Regions from separate parts of the Mixta hanseatica genome, predicted to be linked through region 2. Evidence: predicted binding sites of a transcription regulator. Region 2 holds the regulator's gene; the other holds the start of a gene.
The links. The regulator PhoB, encoded in region 2, activates phosphate uptake and scavenging genes when phosphate is short. The targets are predictions, from matches to a motif close to CTGTCATAAAACTGNCNNAT.

Region 1 (3,569 bases), 900 kb from region 2:
TGGATGAGCCGGCGGCGGGCCTGAATCCGAAAGAAACGCATGAACTGGATGAGCTGATTGCCGAACTGCGCGGCGAGCATAAGGTTACGGTGCTGCTGATTGAGCATGATATGAAGTTGGTGATGGGCATTTCCGATCGCATCTATGTCGTTAACCAGGGAACGCCGCTGGCAAACGGCACGCCGGAAGAGGTACGTAACAACCCGGACGTGATCCGTGCATATTTAGGTGAGGCATAAAATGGCGAATCCGATGTTAACGCTTAACAAGGTTAGCGCGCATTACGGCAAGATTCAGGCGCTGCATCAGGTAAGCCTGGAGATAAATCAGGGCGAAATCGTCACGCTGATCGGTGCCAACGGCGCGGGAAAAACCACGCTGTTGGGTACCCTGTGCGGCGAGCCGCGCGCCTCTGAAGGCACCATCTCCTTTGATGGTAAAAATATTACCGACTGGCAAACGGCGCGCATTATGCGCGAAGCGATTGCTATCGTGCCGGAAGGGCGCCGGGTCTTTTCGCGGATGACGGTGGAAGAGAACCTGGCGATGGGCGGTTTTTTCGCCAGCCGTCAGGAGTATCAGCAGCGAATTGCTCAGGTCTATGAGCTGTTTCCGCGCCTGCATGAACGGCGTATTCAACGCGCAGGCACCATGTCGGGCGGCGAGCAGCAAATGCTGGCGATTGGGCGCGCGCTAATGAGCCAGCCGCGGTTGCTGCTGCTGGATGAGCCTTCGCTGGGGCTGGCGCCGATTATCATTCAACAGATTTTCGATACCATTGAGCAATTGCGCCAGGAGGGGATGACCATCTTCCTGGTAGAGCAAAACGCTAATCAGGCATTAAAGCTGGCTGACCGCGGCTACGTGCTGGAAAACGGTCACGTCGTGTTGGAGGACAGCGGCGATGCGCTGCTGGCTAACGAGGCTGTGCGCAGCGCTTACCTTGGCGCCTGATATCACACGGCAGGCGACACCCAAAGCCCGAAGATGCTTTAAGCAGGCGACACCGAAGCTCAGGGCAGGCGGGGTTCCGGCCAGAAGTAAAGCGTCCCGCGCCATGGAAGGCGCGGGCCGAGCCTGTCATGGATGACGGCAGTTGCTTTACGGAAGGCCGGAACCTCGCTTGCGTCTCCGCTCGTCCGGCAAAACCTTTACTCCTGGCATCCTCAACGCGTTCATCGTTCAGCGCCCGTTTCCGCCCGCCCAGTGCAACCTCGCTGTCATCTTTCCGTCACCTGCTGGTTATCTCACCGTCATTTTTCCGTGTCATGTTACGTTGCGAACAAAAAAAGTGTGTTTTTACGCATACCTACAATGTCACAGGAAAATGCTATGTCCTCCTTTACGTTTCGTCATACCGCTCTCAGCATGGTGCTGGGGTTGGCACTGAGCGGCAACGCCCTGGCCGCGACGGAAATTCCGTTCTGGCACTCCATGGAAGGCGAATTAGGCAAAGAAGTTGACTCACTGGCTCAACGTTTTAACCAGGCACATCCCGATTATAAAATCGTACCGGTTTATAAAGGCAACTATGAGCAGAGCCTGGCCGCCGGTATCGCCGCGGTACGTACCGGCAAAGCGCCAGCGATTTTGCAGGTTTACGAAGTCGGCACCGCTACTATGATGGCTTCTAAAGCGATCAAGCCGGTGTATGAAGTGTTTAACGATGCGGGCATCACCTTCGATGAATCGCAGTTTGTTCCCACGGTCTCGGGTTACTATACCGACGCGAAAAGCGGTCATCTGCTGTCGCAGCCGTTTAACAGCTCTACGCCGGTACTCTATTACAACAAAGACGCCTTTAAAAAAGCGGGATTAGATCCGGAGCAGCCGCCGAAAACCTGGCAGCAGCTGGCAAAAGATACCGCCGCGCTGCGTCAGGCGGGCATGAAATGCGGCTACGCCAGCGGCTGGCAGGGCTGGATCCAAATTGAAAACTTCAGCGCATGGCACGGGCTGCCGGTGGCTACCGAAAATAACGGTTTTGGCGGCACCAGCGCTGAGCTGATTTTCAATAAGCCGGAACAGGTGCGCCATATCGCCATGCTGCAAGAGATGAACAAAAAAGGTGACTTCACCTATTTTGGCCGTAAGGATGAATCTACCGAGAAGTTCTATAACGGCGACTGCGCCATCACCACCGCTTCATCCGGCTCGTTGGCGGATATACGTCAACATGCCAAATTCAATTATGGCGTCGGCATGATGCCGTATGACGAAAGCGTGCCTTCCGCGCCGCAAAACGCCATTATCGGCGGGGCCAGCCTGTGGGTGATGCAGGGCAAAGACAACGCCACTTACAAAGGCGTCGCGGAATTCTTACAGTATCTCGCTCAGCCGGAAAACGCCGCCGAATGGCATCAGAAAACCGGTTATCTGCCGATCACCAAGGCCGCTTACGAACTGACGCGTCAGCAGGGCTTCTATGAGAAGAACCCGGGCGCAGATATCGCTACGCGCCAGATGCTGAACAAGCCTCCGTTGGCTTTCACCAAAGGTTTACGCCTCGGCAATATGCCGCAGATCCGCACCATTGTTGATGAAGAACTGGAAGGCGTCTGGAGCGGCAGCAAAACCCCGCAGGCCGCGCTTGATTCCGCCGTCCAGCGCGGCAACCTGCTGCTGCGTCGCTTCGAACAACAGGTGAAGTAAGCAGACGCCGGGCCGCTGCGGCGGCCCGGCTAGCGCTGCGCTATGTTACGCACCGCCCGTGCCGATCTGTTATGGAATTACTGCATGTCGAGTTCTCGTCCCGTTTTCCAGTCACGCTGGCTGCCCTGGGTACTGGTTTTCCCTCAGTTGCTCATCACGCTGATCTTCTTTATCTGGCCTGCCGGCGAGGCGCTTTGGTACTCAGTACAAAGCGTCGATCCCTTTGGTTTTTCCAGCACCTTTGTCGGGCTGGAGAACTTCAGCCGCCTGCTGGATGACGCTTATTACCTTGAATCTTTCTGGACCACGCTGCTTTTCAGCGCGTTGGTCACCGGCTTTGGGCTGATGATTTCGCTGCTGTTCGCCGCGCTGGCCGATTATGTGCTGCGCCTGAAGCGCTTTTATCAGACGCTGCTGTTGTTGCCCTACGCGGTTGCGCCCGCAATCGCCGCGGTGCTGTGGATGTTTTTATTTAATCCCGGCATCGGGCTAATAACGCACTTCTTGCAGAGCCTCGGCTACAACTGGAACCACGCCCAGAATAGCGGTCAGGCGATGTTTCTGGTGGTGCTGGCCTCGGTATGGCAGCAGATCAGCTACAACTTTCTGTTTTTCTTCGCTGCGCTGCAGTCAATTCCGCGTTCTCTGGTAGAGGCGGCCGCTATTGACGGCGCCGGGCCGGTGCGCCGTTTCTTTCATCTTTCCCTGCCGCTGATCGCGCCGGTGAGTTTCTTTCTGCTGGTGGTGAATCTGGTTTACGCCTTTTTCGATACCTTCCCGGTGATTGACGCCGCCACCCAGGGCGGCCCGGTGCAGGCCACCACTACCCTGATTTATAAGATTTACCGTGAAGGCTTTGCTGGTCTCGATCTCTCTTCATCGGCGGCGCAGTCGGTGGTGCTGATGTTGCTGGTGAT
Region 2 (3,569 bases):
TCACGTTATCGATGCAGCGCGCCAGCTCAACGCGCGGCGCCTGCAAATTACCATCTACCGCGCCACGCGCCCGGTTCTGGCTCCAGAAAGCGCGCCAGGCCTCGCCTTTCACCTCAAATTCCACTTCAGCGAGGCATTCGGCGGTATCGCGGCTGATCAGTTCATTCTGCGATTGGGAAATTTTCCCCAGGCGCGAGGTTTCGTGATAGAGCGCCAGGCAAATGGCATCAAGCAGAGTCGTTTTACCGGCGCCGGTTGGGCCGGTAATGGCAAACAGCCCGCTGCTGGCAAAGGGTTCGCGCGTGAAATCAATCTTCCATTCGCCCTTTAGCGAGTTAATGTTTTTAAAACGTAGCGACAAAATCTTCATGGCTGGCTCTCCTCGCCCTGATAAAGCGCATCCAGCGTGCCGCTAAAGAGCTGGCGCACGCGGGTGCATCGCGCCTCGTCCGTCTCCTCTTCCTGCTCCAGTCGCCGTTCAAAGACTTCTTCTACTTTCAGCTCGCTCAGCGTTTCGTTTTGCAGGCGGGCAAGCGCACGTTCGCGCTGCTCACGGCTGCGGCGCATCAGTAGCACCTCCACCGGCAACCCTTCGGTTAGCGCCTGGATATGCTGCTGCATGTTATGCAGATATTCCTGCGTGGTAATTTCGATATCCAGCCACACCGGACGCGGCGGAGCAGCATCGGCAAAAACTTTCAGCTGCTGTTCGATCTCCGCCAGCGTGCCCTTGATGGTCTGCATCGGCTGAAAACCCGGCACCGGCAGCGGTTCAACGCCGGCCAGCTTGCCGTCGGCAAAACTGACCAGAAACACGCTTTTCTGGCTGCCCAGCTCATCAAAGCTGAGCGGCAACGGCGAGCCGCTATAGCGGATATGTTCGCTGTTGGCGATGCGCTGCGCCCGATGAATATGGCCGAGCGCGATATAGTCGGCGGCGGGAAAGGCCTGCGCCGGAAAGGCATCCAGCGTGCCGATATAGATATCGCGCACCGCTTCGCTCTTGCTGACGCCGACGGTAGTCAGATGGCCAGTGGCGATCACCGGCAGCGGCTTCTCTGCCCGTTGGCTCAGCGCGCGGGCGTGTTGGTAGCTGCGCTGATAGTGCTGCGTGATGGCGTTCAGCAGGCTGATCTGCTTTTGCTCGCCGGACTGCCCCGCCTGGCTGCGCATAATATCGCGCGGACGCAGGAACGGGATGGCGCACAGCACCGCCCCCGGCTCGCCCTGACGGGTCATCAGCGTTAGCACCTGCTCTTCAGGATCGCCGCTGGCGGCGGCAATCACCCGGGTATTCAAACAGGCCAGCAGCTCGCGTGATTCGTTAAGCGTGGCGACGGAGTCGTGGTTGCCGCCCAGCACAATCAGCTGACAGCCGGTGCGATGCAGATCCACCACGAAGCGGTTATAGAGTTCGCGCGCATAGCTGGGCGGCGAGCCGGTATCAAAGATATCGCCCGCCACAATCACCGCATCCACCTGATGCGCTTCAACCTGCTCAATCAGCCAGTTAAAAAAAGCCTGATGCTCGGCGGCACGGCTGCGGGTATAGAAAAACTGACCGAGATGCCAGTCTGAAGTGTGAATAATGCGCATAGAACTCCCAGCTAATAGCAGAACGCCGGAGGCGATTATAACCAGAGCCAGGCCGCAGAAGGGAACTGGATTTCAGAAGCGGCGCGTTGGTTGCCAAAAATGCTTTCTGACAGCTTCACAAAAGCGTTATTAAAGCGCCACGGGGGCCGTGCATTTTTCATAAATCTGTCATAAAACTGACGCATAATGACGCCGCAAATCCCCGTGACAGAGAGTCACATTCGCAGGAGCAATAATGGCTAAGCGCATTCTGGTTGTCGAAGATGAAGCCCCCATCAGGGAAATGTTGTGTTTCGTGCTGGAGCAAAATGATTATCAGCCGATAGAGGCGGATGATTATGACAGCGCCGTCAACCTGCTAATCGAACCCTGGCCCGATCTGATCCTGCTTGACTGGATGTTGCCCGGCGGCAGCGGCATTCAGTTTATTAAACATCTCAAGCGTGAAGCGATGACGCGCGACATTCCAGTGATGATGCTGACGGCGCGCGGCGAAGAAGAAGATCGGGTGCGCGGCCTGGAAGTGGGCGCCGATGACTACATCACCAAACCGTTCTCGCCTAAAGAGCTGGTGGCGCGCATTAAAGCAGTGATGCGCCGCATCTCGCCGATGGCGGTGGAGGATGTGATCGAAATTCAGGGTCTGAGCCTGGATCCCTCTTCCCATCGCGTGATGTCAGATACCACGCCGCTGGAGATGGGGCCGACGGAATATAAACTGCTGCACTTTTTTATGACGCACCCGGAGCGCGTTTACAGCCGCGAACAGCTGCTGAACAACGTTTGGGGCACCAATGTTTACGTTGAGGATCGCACGGTGGATGTGCATATTCGGCGGCTGCGTAAAGCGCTGGAGCTGACCGGCCACGATCGCATGGTGCAAACCGTACGTGGAACGGGTTATCGTTTCTCCGCTCGTTACTGATCGGAGTCTGCCCCGTGCTGGAACGCCTCTCCTGGAAGAGATTATTACTGGAACTGGTGCTGGTCTGCCTGCCTGCGCTGCTGGCCGGGCTGCTTATCGGCTATCTGCCGTGGTTCCTGCTGTGCGCCGTGCTGCTGTTGCTGGGCTGGCATTTCTGGAATTTGCTGCGTCTGTCGCACTGGCTGTGGACCGACCGCACCATGACGCCGCCTGGCGGACAGTGGAGCTGGGAGCCGCTATTTTACGGGCTTTACCAGATGCAGCTGCGCAACCGTCGTCGCCGTCGTGAACTGGGGAACCTGATTAAACGGTTTCGCAGCGGGGCGGAATCCCTTCCTGACGCGGTGGTGCTGACCACCGACGAGGGCACCATTTTCTGGTGCAACGGCCTGGCACAGCAGCATCTTGGCCTGCGCTGGCCGGAAGATAACGGCCAGAACATCCTTAATCTGCTGCGCTATCCTGAATTTTCTCGCTATCTGCGTCAGCAGGATTTTGTTCGTCCACTGACGCTGGTGATGAATAATCAGCTGCATATGGAATTCCGCGTGATGCCTTACAGCGAAGGGCAGTGGCTGCTGGTAGCGCGCGACGTGACGCAGATGCATCAGCTGGAAGGCGCGCGGCGCAACTTCTTCGCTAATGTCAGCCATGAGCTGCGTACGCCGCTCACGGTGCTGCAGGGCTATCTGGAGATGATGAGCGATGCGGTGCTGGAGGGAAAATCACGCGAAAAGGCGCTGCAAACCATGCAGGAGCAAACGCGCCGAATGGATGGACTGGTGAAGCAGCTGCTGACGCTGTCGCGTATTGAGGCCGCGCCCGCGATCGATCTGGCGGAGAAAGTGGATGTGCCGATGATGCTGCGGCTGCTGCAGCGCGAGGCGGAAACGCTGAGTAACGGACGCCATCAGATTACCTTTCATACCGATGCGCAGCTAAAAGTGTTCGGCAACGAAGAGCAGCTACGCAGCGCCATCTCTAACCTGGTGTACAACGCGGTGAACCATACGCCGGAAGGCACCCATATCGAGGTGAGCTGGCAGTT

Region 1: a site for PhoB is predicted at 1,218-1,237, ahead of ugpB (sn-glycerol-3-phosphate ABC transporter substrate-binding protein UgpB). Genes of this name have one in related genera too.

The regions. Positions count from the first base shown of each region.
Region 1 is NZ_CP082904.1:298,818-302,386, forward strand. It holds gene livG (high-affinity branched-chain amino acid ABC transporter ATP-binding protein LivG) at 1-239, shown strand, start outside; gene livF (high-affinity branched-chain amino acid ABC transporter ATP-binding protein LivF) at 241-954, shown strand; gene ugpB (sn-glycerol-3-phosphate ABC transporter substrate-binding protein UgpB) at 1,333-2,652, shown strand; gene ugpA (sn-glycerol-3-phosphate ABC transporter permease UgpA) at 2,737-3,569, shown strand, end outside.
Region 2 is NZ_CP082904.1:1,195,722-1,199,290, forward strand. It holds gene K6958_RS05710 (AAA family ATPase) at 1-370, opposite strand, end outside; gene sbcD (exonuclease subunit SbcD) at 367-1,596, opposite strand; gene phoB (phosphate response regulator transcription factor PhoB) at 1,832-2,521, shown strand; gene phoR (phosphate regulon sensor histidine kinase PhoR) at 2,536-3,569, shown strand, end outside.